One region of the Streptomyces cyslabdanicus genome, then DNA from elsewhere that is predicted to be linked to it. Evidence: riboswitches for the same ligand, from Rfam matches in the RefSeq annotation. Region 1 holds a riboswitch; each other region holds the start of a gene.
What was found. A riboswitch is a leader RNA that binds a small molecule or an ion and turns the genes downstream of it on or off. The one in region 1 is predicted to bind cyclic di-AMP.

Region 1 (6,128 bases):
CGGCGACCGCCGACCCCGCGGGCGCGGACACCCTGGGCGCGACCGTGATAGCGCCGGTCGTGGAGGAGTCCGCGAAGGCCGCCGCCGTCCTGCTGGTCTTCCTCTTCCGCAGGCGCGACTTCACCGGCGTCGTCGACGGGGTCGTCATCGCCGGGGTGACCGCGACCGGCTTCGCGTTCACCGAGAACATCCTCTACCTCGGCAACGCCTTCGGCGCCGACCAGCTCACCGGTGACCGGGGCATCGCCTCCGTCACCGCGGCGACCTTCTTCGTCCGCGTCGTCATGTCGCCGTTCGCGCACCCGATGTTCACCGTGCTCACCGGCATCGGCTTCGGCATCGCCGCGACGTCCGGGGGCCGTCGGCTGCGGCGCCTGCTGCCGCCGCCGGCCGGGCTGCTGCTCGCGATGGGCATGCACGCCCTGTGGAACGGCTCGGCGACCTTCGGCGAGTACGGCTTCCTCGCGGTGTACGCCGCCATCATGGTGCCCGCGTTCGGCCTGCTGACCTGGCTGGTCGTCTGGACCCGGCAGCGCGAGCTGAGGACCGTGCGCGAGGAGCTGCCCGCGTACACCGCCGCCGGCTGGCTCACCCCGGCCGAACCGTTCGCCCTGGCCTCCATGCGGGCGCGCAGGCTGGCCCGCGAGCACGCCCGGCGCCACCTCGACAGGCAGGCGGCGCGGACGGTCGCCCAGTACGAGGCGTACGCGACCCAGCTGGCCTGCCTCCGGCACCGGGGGCGCCGGGGACGGGCGGGGGCCGACTTCGCCGTACGGGAGCGGGAGCTGCTGCACGAGCTGTGGCGCAGGCGGGAGGTGGCGCAGCCCGCGCTGGACCACGCGGCCAGGACGACCACGCCCATGGCTGCGCCGCCCTGGCCCGGGTACGGGGTGTACGGCGTGTACGGGGTGCACCCGCGACCGCTGGGGCACGGGTCGTACGGGCCGTACGGACCGGCGACGCCGTACCCCGCGCAGCTGACGCCGTCCCCCGTGTACAACCCGTACCGGACACAGCCTTAGCGCCGGCTGTTCCGTCCCGGGGGACGGGGAGCTACGCCGACGCCCGCGTCAGCTTTCCGAGCTCCTCGTCCGTGAGCCGCAGCTCGGCGACCCCGAGCAGTGCCGGGAGCTGTTCCACCGTCCGCGCCGAGGCGATCGGGGCGGCCACCGTCGGCTGTGCGGCGAGCCAGGCCAGGGCCACCGTGGCGACCTCGGCGTCATGGGCCCGTGCGACCTCGTCCAAGGCCGCGAGGACGTTGCGGCCCCGCTCGGTCTCGAGGTGCTTGGCCGCGCCCTGCGCCCGCGCGCTGTCCACCGTCGTACCGGGCCGGTACTTGCCGGTCAGGAAGCCGGAGGCGAGCGCGAAGTACGGGACGGCGGCCAGGCCGGACCGCTCGGCGACGTTCTGGAGCGCGCCTTCGTAAGTGTCGCGCGAGACCAGGTTGTAGTGCGGCTGGAGCGCCACGTACCGGGCCAGACCCTCGCGCTCGGAGAGGTCCAGGGACTCCTGGAGGCGCTCGGCGGAGATGTTGGAGGCGGCGATGTGCCGCACCTTGCCCGCCCTGACCAGCTCGTCGAGCGCGCCGATGATCTCCTCGACGGGGACGTCCGGCCGGTCGAAGTGCGTGTAGTACAGGTCGATGTGGTCCGTGCCCAGGCGCCGGAGGGAGGCGTCGGCCGCGGCCTTGATGTTGGCGGCGCTCAGCCCCTGGTAGTCGGGGTGCTGGCTGACCTTGGTGGCGATGACGACGTCGGAGCGGTTGCCGCGCTCCTTGATCCACCTGCCGATGATCGTCTCGGACTCGCCGCCGTGGTTGCCCTCGATCCACGCGGAGTAGGAGTCGGCGGTGTCGACGAAGTTGCCTCCGGCGGCCGTGTAGGCGTCGAGGACGGCGAAGGACTGCTCCTGGTCGGCGGTCCAGCCGAAGACGTTGCCGCCGAGGGCGAGCGGGAAGACCTCGAGATCGGACGAACCCAGTTTGCGTAGAGAAGTCATGTTCAACATCAACAACCGCGCCGGAGCGGCCCATTCCTCGCCGGGCCGCGTCCGGCCGCAAAAGTTGCGCAAACCGGCCTCACGGGCTCGTCAGGGGTGAGACCGGTCCGCGTACGTCACGGGGCGGGGCGTGTGCGTCAGGGGGTGAGGCCCTTGTCGCGCAGCCACCCTGCGGGGTCGATGCCGGTGGCGTCGCCGCCCGGGTGGACCTCCAGGTGCAGATGGGGCCCGGTGACGTTGCCGGTGGCGCCCACGCGGCCGATCACGTCGCCCGTGTTGACCTGCTGGCCGACGCTGACGTTGATCGACGACTGGTGGCAGTACCAGAGCTCGGTGCCGTCGTCGAGGGTGAGGATCGTGCGGTAGCCGTAGGCGCCGGCCCAGCCGGCCTCGGTGATGGTGCCGGTGTGGATCGCCTTGAGCAGGGTGCCCGTGGGCGCGGCGAAGTCGAGGCCGGTGTGGTAGCCGGAGGACCACATGGAGCCGGCCTGACCGAAGGTGGAGGTGATCGTGTACGAGGAGGTGGGCAGCGTGTACTGCTTGGCCAGCTCGGCCAGCCGCGCCTCCTCGGCCTTCCGCTTGGCTTCCTCGGCCTTCTGCTTGGCCTCCTCCTCCGCCTTCTGCTTCGCGGCGGTGGCCTTGGCCTCGGCCTCCTCGACCGCCTTCGAGGCGGCCTGGGCGGCCTCCTTGGCGGCGGCGGCCTCGGCGTCCGCCTGAGCCTTGGCCTCGATCTGCACCTGCTGCTGCTCGGCCTGCGCCATGATCCGGTTGCGCAGCACCTCGCCGGCGTCCGCGGTCCCGCCCTCGGCCTCGGCGGTGGTCACGCCAACGCTGCTGAGCGCGGTCGACGAGCCCTCGGGGGCGTCGGAGGAGTGGTCGAACAGGGAGCCCACGGAGGGCAGATCGGGCAGCGAGATGGACACCGGCGGCTTGGCGCTGTTGGCGCTGGCCATGCCGCCCGCGCCGACGGCGGCGATGACACCGACGCCGAGAACGGTGGAGCTGCGGGCGAGTCCGCCGCCGCGCTGCTTGGCGACGCGGTGCCGGCCGCGCACGGGACGGACGGAATCCGCGGTGGGGTTCCACTCCTCCCAGGGGCCCTCGTCGGCGCGGCGGCTGTCGTAGCCGAAGGTCTCTCCGTACTGCCGGCTCGGCGTGAACGGGGCTTCCGGAGCAGGCGGGTTGGACGCCACGAAGGCGTACTCCTTTCCTTCCGTCTCGCCTACCGGGTTAGCTGACGGGTTCGGAGCGGGAAGGTCTCCTACGCGCGTAAACAAGCCATGCGGAACACGGCAGTTACGCCCGATTCACCCCAAGTTGGTGGTTCCCCGGTTCCCTTGCGGGATTCGGCGTGCGCGCACGGAGCCGCCTCTTGTGACGGCTGGGACGACCGTGCTGCGTTATCGAACGTTAATAGACCCGGGGCCTGTATTCCAAGCCGTTCGGCTTGATCGCTCCACCTCGCGGCCCGACCTTATGGTCCATGGGCGCCGAAAACCGGACGAGTTGACTCCACATACGGGAGAGTCCGCGCCTTTGCCGGAGAACCCGCACGTCCGCCAAACACTCAGGGCCGGAATCCATTGATCGGATTCCGGCCCTGAGTTTCAGTAGCGGGGACAGGATTTGAACCTGCGACCTCTGGGTTATGAGCCCAGCGAGCTACCGAGCTGCTCCACCCCGCGTCGTTGTGTCACCAGTATATGCCATCCGCGGGGCTGCTCGCACCCAGCTCACTTCCACGCCGTCCGGCACCCGGTTCCCGGCCGTGCGACGAGGCTCCGCTCAGCCGAGCAGGTGCCGGTTCGGTTCCCTGGCGCGTTCCTCGAACTCCGGCACCACCACGACGTCCGCGCCCTCGGCCACCAGCACCCCGGTCCCATCGGCACCCTCGACGAACGTGTCCGGCTCCCGCCACGCCGTCACCACCCGTCGCACCCCGGCGTCCAGAATCAGCCGGGCGCACGGACGCGGCCGGGAGGCGCGGCGGGCGCACGGCTCCAGGCTGCTGTACACCGTGGCCTCCGGCAGTCGCGGATCCGCCGGGTCGACCTTGGCCAGGGCCGCCTCCTCGGCATGCACGACCGGGTCGCCCCCCTCCCGCGAGTACCCGCGGGCGAGTTCGGTCCCGTCGGCGGCGACCACCACGGCGCCCACGCTGAACGCGGTCCTGGACGGCGGGCAGTGGGCCGCCAGTTCGCAGGCGATCCGGAGCCAGTGCCGGTCGGCCGGGGCGGCGCGGCCGGCGAGGCCGGGGGCGGTGGGTTCGTAGCGCACGAGGACGACGTCCTCGATGGTCCGCGTCTCCACCAGCCGCAGCCGCCCACCCTGGTAGCCCCCGGGCCCGAACAGCCGGGGCGCGCCGGGGTCCCCCACGAACAGGGGGGCGAGCACGAGCTGCACCTCGTCCGCGAGCCGCTGCTGGAGCAGCTGTGTGTGGATCGTCCCGCCGCCCTCGACCATGAGCCGGCGCACCCCGCGTACGTCGTGCAGGTGCTCGAGCAGCCGGGGCCAGCCGAGTTCGGCGCCCAGCGGCACGACGTCGGCGGCCAGGCCCGCGCGCCGCAGCCGCAGCGCGCCCTCGTCGGTCGTGTAGAGGACCTTCTCGCCGCCGGTGTGCCAGAAGGGCGCCCGGGGGTCCAGCTCGCCGGAGGCGCTGACCGCGACCTTCAGCGGATACTCCGGCTTCCCGGCGGCGCGGCGGGCGGCCCGCCGTTCGGGCGAGTTCACCAGCAGCCGCGGGTTGTCCGCCCGCAGGGTGCCGGCGCCGATCAGGATCGCGTCGGCCGACGCCCGTACCTCGTCGACCCGGTCGAAGTCGGCGGGGCTGGAGAGCAGCAGGCGCTCGGGGCCGGTGTCGTCCAGGTAGCCGTCGAGCGAGACGGCGGCGGACAGCAGGACGTACGGGTGGGGCATCGACGCCCTCTCTCTCGACGGCGGACTCGCTCCCAGTCTGACCGACCCCGCCGATCGGGGGCGGGGCACCACCGTGGCGGAGCCGCGCACACGACGCGGGCGGCCGCGCACCGGTCGGTGCGGGGCAGCGGTCTCGGCGACGATCAGTGCTCGAGGTGGACGCGGAACCGCAGCCGGCAGATGACGGCGTCGGTATGGCGGCGCACGGCGCGGTCCAGGACGACGCCGCGCTGGTTCTGCAGAAGCCGCTGCCAGGGCCTGGGCAGATGCATCTCCGGGATGAGGACCACCATCCGGTCCTGCCGCTCCTGGGCGGACAGCGCGCGCAGATGGTCGACGACGGGCCGGGTCAGGGACCGGGTGCGGCTGTGCAGCACGGTGAGGGGGACACCGGGCCGCCAGGCGTTCCAGGCGGCGTGAACCTCGTCGGCGGAAGGGGCGTCGCGGTCCTCGGGATGCACGACGGTGACGGCCCGGACGTCGTCGCCCAGTGACAGTGCGACGCTGATGGCCTCGCTGGTGAGCAGGTTGACGGCGCCGACGGGAACGACGACGACCGTGTGGCGCGGCTCGGGCCGTGCGGGGACCTCGCCGAGATGCAGGGCCGCGCCGATACGCCGGTACGTGCGGTGCACCGACTCGAACACGGTCACCAGGACGGCGACCGCGGCGAAGACCAGCCAGCCGCCCTCGTGGAACTTCGCGACCAGTTCGATGACCAGGGCCGCGAGCGTCAGCAGTGCCCCGAGGCCGTTGACGGCCGCCCGCCGCCACCATCCGGGACCGTGGTCCAGGTGCCAGTGCCGGACCATGCCGGCCTGGGAGAGGGTGAAGCCGATGAACACGCCGATGGCGAAGACCGGCACCAGCTTCTGGGTGTCGCCCTCGGCCACGACCAGCAGGACCAGGGCGGCGGCGGCGAGCACGACGACGCCGTAGCGGTAGACCTGCCGGTCGGCGCGCAGCCCGAAGACGTGCGGCACATGGTTGTCGCGGGCCAGCAGGGAGGCCAGGACGGGCATGCCGCCGAAGGAGGTGTTGGCCGCGAGCGCGAGCAGCGTCATGGTGGCGAACTGCACGACGTAGAACCCGGCGTTGTGGCCCAGGGACGCCTCGGTGAGCTGCGCCAGGACGGTCTTGGTGCCGCTCGGTGCGACGTGGAACCTGCCGATGAGCAACGACAGCCCGATGAGCATGGCACCGAGCAGCGCGCC
Region 2 (6,128 bases), on a different contig from region 1:
CTCGTCGATGGACTCCGTCATCAGGCCCGTGGCCTCGGCCATCCGGCACTCGGTGTACCGCATGGCGGCCGGCGGGTCGTCGTTGCCCAGCGAGCCGAAGTTGCCGTGGCCGTCGACCAGGGGGACGCGCATCGAGAAGGGCTGGGTCAGGCGCACCAGGGCGTCGTAGATCGACGCGTCGCCGTGCGGGTGCAGCTTGCCCATGACCTCGCCGACGACGCGGGCGCACTTCACGTAGCCGCGGTCGGGGCGCAGGCCCATCTCGTTCATCTGGTAGACGATGCGGCGGTGCACCGGCTTGAGTCCGTCCCGGGCGTCCGGCAACGCGCGGGAGTAGATGACCGAGTACGCGTACTCGAGGAAGGAGCCCTGCATCTCGTCGACGACGTCGATGTCGAGGATTCTCTCCTCGTACGAGTCGTCGGGCGGCGGGGTCTTCGTGCTGCGGCGGGCCATCGCTGCCGGCTCCTTGCTGAAGCGTGACGGGATCTGACGCCGACCATTGTGGACCGCCCGGCTGACAACCCGGACCACGCCCCGTCCCCACAGTGCGCGTTCCGGGGTCCCGTCCGGCCTCCGGGCCGCCCTCCCGCCCGTCCACGGCCGCCTCGCGCCCCGTCCCGCTCCCGGGTGCCGCCGGGGCGCGTCGCTTTCCGTCTCGCTCTCGGCGTACGGACCGTGGGAACTTCGCCAGGGGTCCGCACGCTTGCATACAGTGGCAGGACCGGCAGGAAAAGGGCGGTTCGCAGACCGCCACCGCGATCGAAGGGACGTACATGCCCAAGGGTCACACGGCCGCAGCCGAAGCAGGATCCGGCGGCCTGACAGCGACCGAGCACCGGCTGGCCAACGGCCTGCGCGTGGTGCTCTCCGAGGACCACCTGACCCCGGTCGCGGCGGTGTGCCTCTGGTACGACGTCGGCTCGCGCCACGAGGTCAAGGGACGCACCGGTCTGGCTCACCTTTTCGAGCACCTGATGTTCCAGGGCTCCGCCCAGGTCAAGGGCAACGGCCACTTCGAGCTGGTGCAGGGCGCGGGCGGCTCGCTCAACGGCACCACCAGCTTCGAGCGCACCAACTACTTCGAGACCATGCCCGCCCACCAGCTGGAGCTCGCCCTCTGGCTGGAGGCCGACCGCATGGGCTCCCTGCTCGCGGCGCTGGACGACGAGTCCATGGAGAACCAGCGCGACGTCGTCAAGAACGAGCGCCGCCAGCGCTACGACAACGTCCCCTACGGCACCGCCTTCGAGCGGCTGACCGCCCTCGCCTACCCGGAGGGCCACCCGTACCACCACACGCCGATCGGGTCCATGGCGGACCTGGACGCGGCCACCCTGGAGGACGCGCGCGCGTTCTTCCGCACGTACTACGCGCCGAACAACGCCGTCCTGTCGGTCGTCGGTGACATCGACCCGGAGCAGACGCTCGCCTGGATCGAGAAGTACTTCGGCTCCATCGCGTCCCACGACGGCAAGCCCGAGCCCCGCGACGGCTCCCTGCCCGAGGTCATCGGCAGGCAGCGGCGCGAGGTCGTCAAGGAGGAGGTCCCGGCCCGCGCCCTGATGGCCGCCTACCGTCTGCCGCACGACGGCACGCGCGCGTCCGACGCGGCCGACCTGGCGCTCACCATCCTCGGCGGCGGCGAGTCCTCCCGGCTCTACAACCGGCTGGTGCGCCGCGACCGCACGGCCGTCGCGGCCGGCTTCGGACTGCTGCGGCTGGCCGGCGCGCCCTCCCTGGGCTGGCTGGACGTGAAGACCTCCGGCGACGTCGAGGTGCCCGTCATCGAGTCGGCCATCGACGAGGAGCTCGCCCGGTTCGCCGAACAGGGCCCGACGGCCGAGGAGATGGAGCGTGCCCAGGCCCAGCTGGAGCGCGAGTGGCTGGACCGCCTCGGCACGGTCGCCGGCCGCGCCGACGAACTGTGCCGCTACGCCGTCCTGTTCGGCGACCCGCAGCTCGCCCTGACCGCCGTCAAGCGCGTCCTGGAGGTGACGCCCGAGGAGGTCCAGGAGGTCGCCAAGTCCCGGCTGCGCCCCGACAACCGCGCGGTGCTCGTCTACGAGCCGACCGCCGCCGACGCGCAGGACGACGCCCAGGACGCGGACGCCGCGGCCACCGACGAGACCGAGGAGGCGGCGAAGTGACCGAGCTCGCCACGATGGAGTTCCACCCCCAGCCCCGGGCCGGCGCGGCCAAGCCGTGGGCGTTCCCCGCACCCGAGCGCGGGACGCTGGACAACGGCCTGACGGTGCTGCGCTGCCACCGCCCCGGCCAGCAGGTCGTCGCCGTCGAGGTACTGCTGGACGCACCCCTGGACGCGGAGCCGGCCGGCCTGGACGGCGTCGCCACGATCATGGCGCGCGCCTTCTCCGAGGGCACCGACCAGCACTCCGCCGAGGAGTTCGCCGCCGAGCTGGAGCGCGCGGGCGCCACCCTCGACGCGCACGCCGACCACCCCGGCGTACGGCTGAGCCTGGAAGTCCCCGCCTCCCGCCTGGCCAAGGGACTCGGCCTGCTGTCCGACGCCCTCAGGGCGCCCGCGTTCGCCGACAGCGAGGTCGAGCGACTGGTGCGCAACCGGCTCGACGAGATCCCGCACGAGCTGGCCAACCCGGCCCGCCGCGCCGCCAAGGAGCTGTCCAAGGAACTCTTCCCGGCCGACGCGCGCATGTCGCGTCCGCGCCAGGGCACCGAGGAGACGGTCGGCGCCATCGACGCGGCGGCCGTGCGCGCCTTCTACGACCGGCACGTGCGCCCGGCCACGGCCACCGCCGTGGTCGTCGGCGACCTCACCGGCGTCGACCTCGACGAGCTGCTGGGCCGGACCCTGGGCGCCTGGACCGCCTCGCCCGCCAAGCCGCGGCCCGTGCCGCCGGTGACCGCCGACGACACCGGCCGCGTGGTCATCGTGGACCGGCCCGGCGCCGTCCAGACGCAGCTGCTCATCGGCCGGATCGGCCCCGACCGGCACGCCCGCGTGTGGCCCGCCCAGGTGCTCGGCACCTACTGCCTCGGCGGCACCCTCACCTCCCGCCTGGACCGCGTCCTGCGCGAGGAGAAGGGATACACCTACGGGGTGCGGGCGTTCGGTCAGGTGCTGCGGTCGGCCCCCGACGGGTCGGGCGCCGCGATGCTCGCCATCAGCGGCTCGGTCGACACCCCGAACACCGGCCCGGCCCTGGACGACCTGTTCACGGTGTTGCGCAAGCTCGCCGCGGAGGGCCTCACCGACCCCGAGCGGGACGTCGCCGTGCAGAACCTCGTCGGTGTGGCGCCGCTGAAGTACGAGACGGCGGCCGCCGTGGCCGGCACGCTGGCCGACCAGGTCGAGCAGCACCTGCCCGACGACTACCAGGCGACGCTCTACCAGCAGCTCGCCGCGACCGGCACGGTGGAGGCCACCGCGGCCGTCGTCAACGCGTTCCCGGTGGACCGTCTGGTGACGGTCCTCGTCGGTGACGCGGCGCAGATCAAGGAGCCCGTCGAGGCCCTGGGCGTCGGCCGGGTCGTCGTCGTCACGGCCGAGTAGAGGCCCGCCTCGCCACCGCCGAGCGCGGCGAGGGGCACACGCGCGCATGGGGCCCTGGTGACCGAAACGTCACCAGGGCCCTGCGTTGTCCTGAAGTTGTCCGAATTGAGGGGGAGGTTGCCTGTCTGCCCTGTGGTGTGCGCTACAAAACATCTGATCCGTTTGGGGATTGAAAGCGGTCCCGTCTAGCGTCGGTCCGGCTGTTCGTCGGGCAGTGCGCCGCGTCCGCGGCACCGGACAGTCATCGCCGAGTCCCCGTACGGCGCGAGCCAGGGGAGCCGGGGACCCACCGTCCCTGGGGTGAATCGGCCGTCCGCGCGCGACGCGCGGGGCCGTAGGAGACCTTCCTGCTCCGAACCCGTCAGCTAACCCGGTAGGCGACAGGGAAGGAAAGGACCCACGTCTCCATGGCGTTCACCCGCGCCGCCGGGAAGCACCGACGGCCGAGCCGGATGCACCGCACCACCGCCCGCGCGGCGGGCGTCGCGGCCCTGGCCACCACCGGTGTCATCGGCACGCTCACCGCCCCGGCCCTCGCCGCCGACGTTCCCGCCCTCGAGGACACCGGCCTCACCCCGGTAGTCACCCTCGGCGACAGCGTCGCCGCGAAGATCGAGGCCCAGGCCGTCGCCCAGCACCGGGCCGCCGCGCGCAAGCAGGCCGAGGCGGCCGCGCGCAAGAAGGCCGCGGAGCGGGCGGCGAAGGAGCGCGAGGCCAAGGCCCGCGCCGCCCGCGAGGCCGAGCGCAAGCGCCTCAACGCCTTCGTGGCGCCGATCCTCGACTCCTACATATCGACCGGCTACCGGGTCGGTGGCTCCCTGTGGTCCTCCGGCACCCACACCGGTGTCGACTTCCACGCCGCGAGCGGCACCCCCGTCCACGCGGTCGGCCTCGGCACCGTCGTCGACGCCGGCTGGGGCGGCGCGTACGGCAACCAGGTCGTGATCAGGATGGCCGACGGCATGTACACCCAGTACGGGCACCTGTCGTCCATCGCGGTCTCGGTGGGCCAGCGGGTCGTCCCGGGCCAGCGGATCGGCCTGTCCGGCGCGACCGGCAACGTCACCGGACCGCACCTGCACTTCGAGGCCCGTACGACCCCGGACTACGGCTCCGACGTCGACCCCGTGGCCTACCTCCGCAAGCACGGCGTCCACGTCTGATTCCCTGCGCCGACGCGGCGAAGCCGTGCCACCCGGACGGGGCGGCACGGCTTCGGTGCTTCACCGGTCCTGCCGGTCAGACCGTCTCGGGAAGCTCCTCGAGCCCCTCGGCGACCAGCTTGGCCAGCCGGTCCAGCGCGGCGTCCGCGCCGTCGGCGTCGGAGGCCAGGACGATCTCCTCGCCGCCCTCGGCGCCGAGGCCGAGCACGGCCAGCATGGAGGCCGCGTTGACGGGCGTGCCGTCGGCCTTGGCGATCGTCACGGGGATGCCTGCGGCCGTGGCGGCCCGGACGAAGATGGAGGCGGGGCGGGCGTGGAGACCCTCGGCCCAGCCGACGTTGACGCGGCGCTCAGCCATGTGTTGCTGCCCTTCAGGTGATCAGGGTTGTCTAGACCAGTTTTCCATATGTGGAACAGGTCCGGAGCGGCGCGTGCGCCGCTCCGGGTGGCATCGGACCGCGGCCTCGGTCCGATGGGTGTCCTCCACAGACTGCCTCGCGCCGCTGTCGGACGCGAGCCGTACGCTGGGGCGCATGCAGACCTCGCCGGACCGGCACGAGTACCCCGCCCACTGGGAGGCCGACGTGGTGCTGCGCGACGGCGGCACCGCGAGGATCCGCCCCATCACCGCCGACGACGCCGACCGTCTGGTCAGCTTCTACGAACAGGTGTCGGACGAGTCCAAGTATTACCGCTTCTTCGCGCCCTACCCGCGTCTGTCCGCGAAGGACGTCCACCGCTTCACGCACCACGACTTCGTGGATCGGGTGGGACTCGCGGCCACGGTCGGCGGCGAGTTCATCGCCACCGTACGCTACGACCGCGTCGGCGTGGACGGCATGCCCGCCTCGGCGCCCTCCGACGAGGCCGAGGTCGCCTTCCTGGTGCAGGACGCCCACCAGGGACGCGGGGTCGCCTCCGCGCTCCTTGAGCACATCGCGGCCGTCGCCCGCGAGCGTGGCATCCGCCGCTTCACCGCCGAGGTGCTTCCGGCCAACACCAAGATGATCAAGGTGTTCACGGACGCCGGGTACACCCAGAAGCGCAGCTTCGAGGACGGCGTCGTACGCCTGGAGTTCGACCTCGAGCCGACCGACCGCTCGCTGGCCGTACAGCGCGCACGGGAGCAGCGGGCCGAGGGGCGGTCGGTACGGCGGCTCCTGGCGCCCGGCTCGGTCGCCGTCATCGGCGTGGGCCGCGCGCGCGGCGGCGTGGGCCGCGGCATCCTCGACAACATCCGCGACGCCGGGTTCACCGGCCGACTGCACGCCGTGAACCGGGCCTTCGGCGAGGACCGCGAGGAGATCGACGGGGTGCCCGCCCACCGCTCGGTGCGGGACATCGACGGGCCCGTGGACCTCGCCGTCGTCGCCGTGCCGGCCGAGCACGTCCCGGACGCCGTCGCCGAGTGCGGCGAGCACGGCGTGCAG
Region 3 (6,128 bases), on a different contig from region 1:
CTGGTGGTTACGGACATGATCTTGTGGTGAGACCTGTCCTACCAGGGGCTTTACGTCTGTCCACGGCCGGGCCCAGCTCGTCCGGCCTGCTCACGCATCGAGTGGTTCATGACGCTTCGCGTAGATCATTTCGCTGAGAAAACGTCAGTGGGGCCCCGTGGTCGCGCCGCTCGCCCGTGGAGCCTGGGCGGGCGGCGGCGCGGCGGGGACTGCTTCGGCGCATGACTTTAGCTACGACCAGGGTCACCATTCTGGTTACAGCAGCGACTACGGCGACCCCGGCGGCGGCCACGGCGGCCACGGCGGCCACGGCGGCCATGGCGGCGGCTACGGCGGCGGCTACGGCGGCGGCCAAAGGGGCGGCCAAGGCGGCGGCCACACCCACATCCACCTGCACATACATAACCGCAGCAACAACAGCGGCGTTGGCCATTAGACCCTGCCTGCTCGGCGCTTACGCAATGATGGAGGATCGACCAAATAGGCCCAGGTCAAGTCCTGGGCCTTCAACATTCCGCATTCAAGGGAAATCGCTTAACCGAGCGACGCTTCGAGTTTTACAATCTTGCGGGTATTGTGCATGAGATTGATTGAATCGGCGGCCTCCTAGAGGCTTGACGGAAAGCACAAACTGAAACCGCGGTGTGCGGTTGCGTGACCGGGCCGCACACCGTGGCACGGCGCGCAGCACCGCCGACACGACCGAGATGAACGGGACGGCGACGACGGCGCTGGGAAACGCCGGGGTCGTCGGCTACCGGGTCGTGCCCGCCTGCCGTGGTGGACGCCCCGGAGCGCCCGGCTTCCCCCAGACGTCCCCCGCTGGGGGCTCAGCATGGGAAATGGCCTGCTCAGAAGTTGCGTAATGAGCCCGCTGTAAATCTGCCGGGTCGCCCTGCGGGGCCGTCTGTGGGCCGTCGAAGGGCGGCCGACAGCGACCAACGAAGACCAACGACGACTGCCCGGCTACTGGTCTGAACTGGGCCAGCCTTGATCGCGCGAGGTCGCTCCCGACCCGCGCCTCTTCCTCCGCAACAAGCGCGCCGAATGGCACGAGTACCGCTCGGAGGTCACGGCCTTCGAGCTGAAGAAGCATCTGCCGGTGCTGTAGCGCTCGGCTGGGATGGGCGATGCCTGTTCAGCACGGTGCCCCGGTCCCGCGGCCCTGACGAGGCAAGGGAAGCCGGGGCCGGGGCGTGGGGGCGCTACAGGTCTTCGGGCAGCGACCGGAACGCCCTCGGTCTACGCGGGCTGGGGTTCGAAGGGGCGCAGGATGTCCGAATCCGGGCGAACGGCGCCGTAGCTGCCCTCCGGAACCTCGTTCCAGGCGCCGGCGAGGCTGCTGAGGGGCTCCGACACGATCAGGCGGGACTCCTCCGACAGCCCCCGCGGGAACGTGACGTCGGGGTGGAGCACCCGCAGGGCGTCGAAGCGGGTGCTGTAGAAGAGGCTCCGCGAGGCACCTTCGCTGGAGTAGCGGAATGCCCAGGTCCGGTCGCCGTCGGAGACCGCGACCGTCATCTGGAGCGGGTGCCGCACGCCCTGCTCGCGGCCCGTCCGCTCGACGAACCCCGCCATGCGTGCCACCGCGCCCGGCGGATCGTCGTCGAGGCCGAAGGTGAGGGCCAGGAAGAACATCACCTCGGAGTCCGTCGATCCCTCGATGCGGGAGAAGAGCCCCGGGTCGACGGCCAGGCAGAGTTCCCTCCTGAGCCTGTCGAACTCGTTGATCGCGCCGTTGTGCATCCACATCCACCGGCCGTGGCGGAAGGGATGGCAGTTGGTCTGCTGCACCGCCGTGCCGGTCGAGGCCCGGATGTGGGCGAAGAACAGCGGTGACCGGACGTGCTGCGCTATCTCCCGCAGGTTGCGGTTGTTCCATGCCGGGCCGGTGTCCCGCACGACCGCCGGGCTGTCGGCCTCCGGCGTGTACCAGCCGATGCCGAACCCGTCGCCGTTGGTCGTCTCCATGCCCATCCGCGAGTGCAGGCTCTGGTCGATCAGCGAGTGGTCCGGCTGGTACAGGACGTCATCGAGCAGTACGGGTGTCCCCGCATAGGCAAGCCAACGGCACATGGACGACGCACCTCCACTGTCCGCCCGCGCGGCCTCCCGCCTCCGGCAGGTACAAGAACCAGCGTGCGCCGCGGCCCCACCCGCCGCATGCCGACAGCGAAGGGCCGGCGCCTTCGGGTGCGGGCCCTTCCCTGTCCGGTGCCAGCACCAGGCGTCCGGCACGCGCGTCACGCGGGGCGGACGACGCTGTGGATCGGCATGTAGTAGATCGACTCCTCGCGGACGTTCGCGCCCGAGTGCGGCGCGTGGATCATCATGCCGTCGCCGATGTAGATCCCGACGTGGCTGATGTCGTCGTAGAAGAAGACCAGGTCGCCGGGCTGGGCTTCGGAGACGGGGACGGTCGTGCCGACCCCCACCTGGTCCCAGGTGGTGCGCGGCAGTGATATCCCGGCGGACTTCCAGGCGGCCTGCGTGAGCCCGGAGCAGTCGTACGAGTCGGGGCCGGAGGCGCCCCACACGTACGGCTTGCCCATCTGGGCCCTTGCGAAGTCGATGACCTTGGCGGCCTTGGCGGCATAGCCGGTGCTCGATCCGGCGCTCGTGCTCGTGCCCGTACCCGTGCTCGATCCGGCGCTCGTGTCCGCGCCCGTTCCGCTGCTCGCCTGCGCGTCGGAGCTCTTCGCCGCCTCCTCCTGTTGGCGCTTCTTCGCCGCCGCCGCCTCCTCCGCCGCCTGCCGGCGGGCCAGCTCCGCGGCCTTCTGCCGGGCGACCTCCTGCTTCTTCTTCTCGATCGCCGCCAGCCGCGCCTTCTCCTCGGCGGTCAGCGTCGACAGCAGCCGGCGTGCCTCGGTGAGCTTCTGCTGGACGTCCTGCTTGCTGGTCCTCAGCTCGTTCTGCGAGGTGGTCAGCGACTCCAGGATCCCCGCCGCCTCGGTGCGCTTCTTCGCCGTCGCGAGCTGCGCGGTCTGGTAGTCGTCCACGGCCTTCTTCTGCCGCTCGGTGAGCTGGCTCATCAGATGGTCCTGGGCGAAGTACTGCTGGGGGTCCTTCGCGAGCAGCAGCGTCGCGGTGCCGGAGATTCCGCCCGTGCGGTACTGGGCGGCGGCGAACGAGCCGAGTTCGTTCCGCGCCTCGTTCAGTTTCTCGGCACGCTTCGCCACGTCGTCGAGGAGGCCGTTCACGCGCTGGCGCTGCGTGGCGGTCCTCTCCTTCGACGCGTTGTACTTCTCGGTGGCCACTTCGGCCTGGTGGAAGAGGTCGTCGACCCTCTTCTGCACCTCTTCGAGGCTGGGTCTGCCGGGCTGCGCGGGCGCGGCGTTCGCCGTCTGGGACAGCAGGGCCACGGAGGTGAGGGCCGCGGTCGTCAGACCGAGGGCCGGGGACGTGCGCAGTCCGGCGATGCGGGTCGCCGTGGGCCGGGCTTTGCGGTGCGACGCCAAGGGTGGCGACTCCTTCCACGGACCGCCTACCGGGTTGGCTGTCGGGTTCGGGCGGGTGGTCGGAAGGGCTGCCCTACCGTCCCGTGCACGCTGTGGGGGACGCGTGTACGGGACCGATTCACCCCAGGGATGAGTTGGGTCCCCGGCTCCGGCTGCCGTGAAGCGCACCGGACTCGGCGCGGGCCACCCGTCCCGGCGTTGTTCGCCGGCGGGGGTACGGGGTGCCCGCCGGGCACGCTAGCCAACGCGTGTGACTGCTGTGAAGGTTGGTGCGTGATATGTCCGCTACGTTTTCGTGACTTTCACGGTACGTGTGCGGGTGGCTGCACTCCGGTGGCCGCCGGCGTCGGCCCGGAGAAGCACCTGCCGGTGCCGTCCGGTTTCGACCGGCGGGGGAAGGCGGGTCCGCCGTCAGGGCCCCGGGCCGGGAGTGCGGATAGGCTCTGGCCAGGACGGGCTTGATCCGACGGGAGGCCGGGATGACGGCGCCGGGACGCAGGAGCAGTACCTTCACGCGGCTGCTGCGGCACGGCTTCATCCATGCCTCGGACGCCGAGCGGCTGCTGGAGGGCCCGGACCTCGCCCCGCTCCGGGACGACCCGGTGCTGCTGGAGGCGCTGGGCGCCACCGCCGACCCGGACCTCGCGCTGGGCGGTCTGGTCCGGTTGCTGGAGGCGCAGCCGGAGTCCAAGGCCCGCCGCGAGCTGCTCGACACGCTGATAGCGGCCAAGCCGCTGCGCGACCGGCTGCTCGGCGTGCTCGGCGCCTCCGCCGCGCTCGGCGACCACCTCGCCCGGCACGCCGGCGACTGGCGGGCGCTGGTCACCTACGAGCCGCGCGACCTGCACCCGGGCGTGGCGGAGTTCGAGCAGGGGCTCGCCGAGGCCGGCGACCCGGTCGCGCTGCGCGTCGCCTACCGGCGCTGCCTGCTGTCCATCGCGGCCCGCGACGTGTGCGGCACCACCGATGTCGCCGAGACCGCCGCCGAACTCGCCGACCTCGCCACCGCCACCCTGCGCGCCGCGCTCCGGCTCGCGCGGGCCGCCGCGCCCGAGGACGACGCGCTGTGCCGGCTCGCGGTGATCGCGATGGGCAAGTGCGGCGGCCACGAACTCAACTACGTCTCCGACGTCGACGTGATCTTCGTCGGGGAGGCCGCGGACGGGGCCGACGAGGTCAAGGCCCTGCGCGCCGCGACCGCGCTCGCCTCGCACATGATGCGGATCTGCTCCGAGACGACCGTGGAGGGCTCGATCTGGCCGGTCGACGCCAACCTGCGGCCCGAGGGCCGCAACGGGCCGCTGGTGCGCACCCTCAGCAGCCACGTCGCCTACTACCAGCGGTGGGCCAAGACCTGGGAGTTCCAGGCGCTGCTCAAGGCCCGCCCGGTGGCCGGCGACCTGGAGCTGGGCGGCCAGTACATCGCCGCACTCGACCCGCTGGTCTGGCAGGCCGCCGAGCGCGAGAACTTCGTCGCCGACGTGCAGAAGATGCGCCGCCGCGTCGTCGAGACCATCCCCGTGGCCGAGGTCGAGCGTGAGCTGAAGCTCGGTCCCGGCGGTCTGCGCGACGTCGAATTCGCCGTGCAGCTGCTTCAGTTGGTGCACGGGCGCACCGACCGCTCGCTGCGCAGCGGCTCCACCCTGGACGCGTTGCAGGCGCTGGCCGCCGGCGGGTACGTCGGCCGCGTGGACGCCGTGCAACTCGACGACGCCTACCGGTTCCTGCGCTCCCTGGAGCACCGCATCCAGCTGTTCCGGCTGCGGCGCACCCACCTCGTCCCCGAGGACGAGGCCGATCTGCGCCGGCTCGGACGGTCGCTCGGCCTGCGCAGCGACCCGATCACCGAGCTCACCCGCGAGTGGAAACGACACACCAGTGTCGTGCGCCGGCTGCACGAGAAGCTGTTCTACCGGCCGCTGCTCGACGCCGTCGCCCAACTCGCTCCCGGCGAGGCCAGGTTGCGGCCGGAGGCCGCGCGGGAGCGGCTGGTCGCGCTCGGGTACGCCGATCCGGCCGCGGCCCTGCGCCACCTGGAGGCGCTGGCTTCCGGCGTCACCAGGAAGGCGGCCATCCAGCGGACCCTGCTGCCCGTGCTGCTGGGGTGGTTCGCGGACTCCGCCGACCCGGACGCCGGGCTGCTGAACTTCCGCAAGGTGTCGGACGCGCTCGGCAAGACCCCCTGGTACCTGCGGCTGCTGCGCGACGAGGGGGCCGCCGCCGAGAACCTCGCCCGGGTGCTGTCGGCCGGGCGGCTGGCCCCCGACCTGCTGATGCGGGCACCGGAGGCGGTGGCCCTGCTGGGGAACGGCGACGCGGGCGGCCTCGAACCGCGCGGGCGCGCCCAGCTGGAGCAGGAGGTCCTCGCCGCCGTCCGCCGTGCGGAGACCGCCGAGCAGGGCGTCACGGCGGCGCGCGGCGTACGGCGGCGGGAGCTGTTCCGTACCGCCGCCGCCGACATCGTCGGCACCTACGGCACCGAGGCCCAGCCCGCCGAGGCGGACCAGGGCGCGCTCGTGGACCGGGTGGGCGGCGCGGTGTCCGACCTGACGGCGGCGACGCTGGCCGGCACCCTGCGGGCGGTCGTGCGCAAGGAGTGGGGGGACACCCTGCCGACCCGGTTCGCGATCATCGGCATGGGACGGTTCGGCGGGCACGAGCTGGGCTACG

Region 2: linked by a shared signal. The riboswitch ahead of ACTYVM_RS28620 (M23 family metallopeptidase) and the one ahead of ACTYVM_RS06465 (M23 family metallopeptidase) in region 1 are both predicted to bind cyclic di-AMP.
Region 3: linked by a shared signal. The riboswitch ahead of ACTYVM_RS02185 (C40 family peptidase) and the one ahead of ACTYVM_RS06465 (M23 family metallopeptidase) in region 1 are both predicted to bind cyclic di-AMP.

Annotation. Positions count from the first base shown of each region.
Region 1 is NZ_JBQRUW010000008.1:107,608-113,735, reverse strand. It holds gene ACTYVM_RS06475 (PrsW family intramembrane metalloprotease) at 1-1,022, shown strand, start outside; gene ACTYVM_RS06470 (aldo/keto reductase) at 1,054-1,998, opposite strand; gene ACTYVM_RS06465 (M23 family metallopeptidase) at 2,136-3,191, opposite strand; cyclic di-AMP (ydaO/yuaA leader) riboswitch at 3,203-3,360, opposite strand; tRNA gene ACTYVM_RS06460 (tRNA-Met) at 3,610-3,683, opposite strand; gene ACTYVM_RS06455 (dihydrofolate reductase family protein) at 3,784-4,914, opposite strand; gene ACTYVM_RS06450 (APC family permease) at 5,058-6,128, opposite strand, start outside.
Region 2 is NZ_JBQRUW010000050.1:54,812-60,939, forward strand. It holds gene ACTYVM_RS28605 (DNA gyrase/topoisomerase IV subunit A) at 1-456, opposite strand, end outside; gene ACTYVM_RS28610 (M16 family metallopeptidase) at 777-2,150, shown strand; gene ACTYVM_RS28615 (M16 family metallopeptidase) at 2,147-3,535, shown strand; cyclic di-AMP (ydaO/yuaA leader) riboswitch at 3,771-3,930, shown strand; gene ACTYVM_RS28620 (M23 family metallopeptidase) at 3,943-4,698, shown strand; gene ACTYVM_RS28625 (HPr family phosphocarrier protein) at 4,775-5,056, opposite strand; gene ACTYVM_RS28630 (GNAT family N-acetyltransferase) at 5,232-6,128, shown strand, end outside.
Region 3 is NZ_JBQRUW010000002.1:358,085-364,212, reverse strand. It holds gene ACTYVM_RS02200 (hypothetical protein) at 158-436, shown strand; partial or broken gene ACTYVM_RS02195 (glutamine synthetase) at 1,025-1,111, shown strand; gene ACTYVM_RS02190 (class II glutamine amidotransferase) at 1,243-2,076, opposite strand; gene ACTYVM_RS02185 (C40 family peptidase) at 2,244-3,458, opposite strand; cyclic di-AMP (ydaO/yuaA leader) riboswitch at 3,467-3,647, opposite strand; gene ACTYVM_RS02180 (bifunctional [glutamine synthetase] adenylyltransferase/[glutamine synthetase]-adenylyl-L-tyrosine phosphorylase) at 3,938-6,128, shown strand, end outside.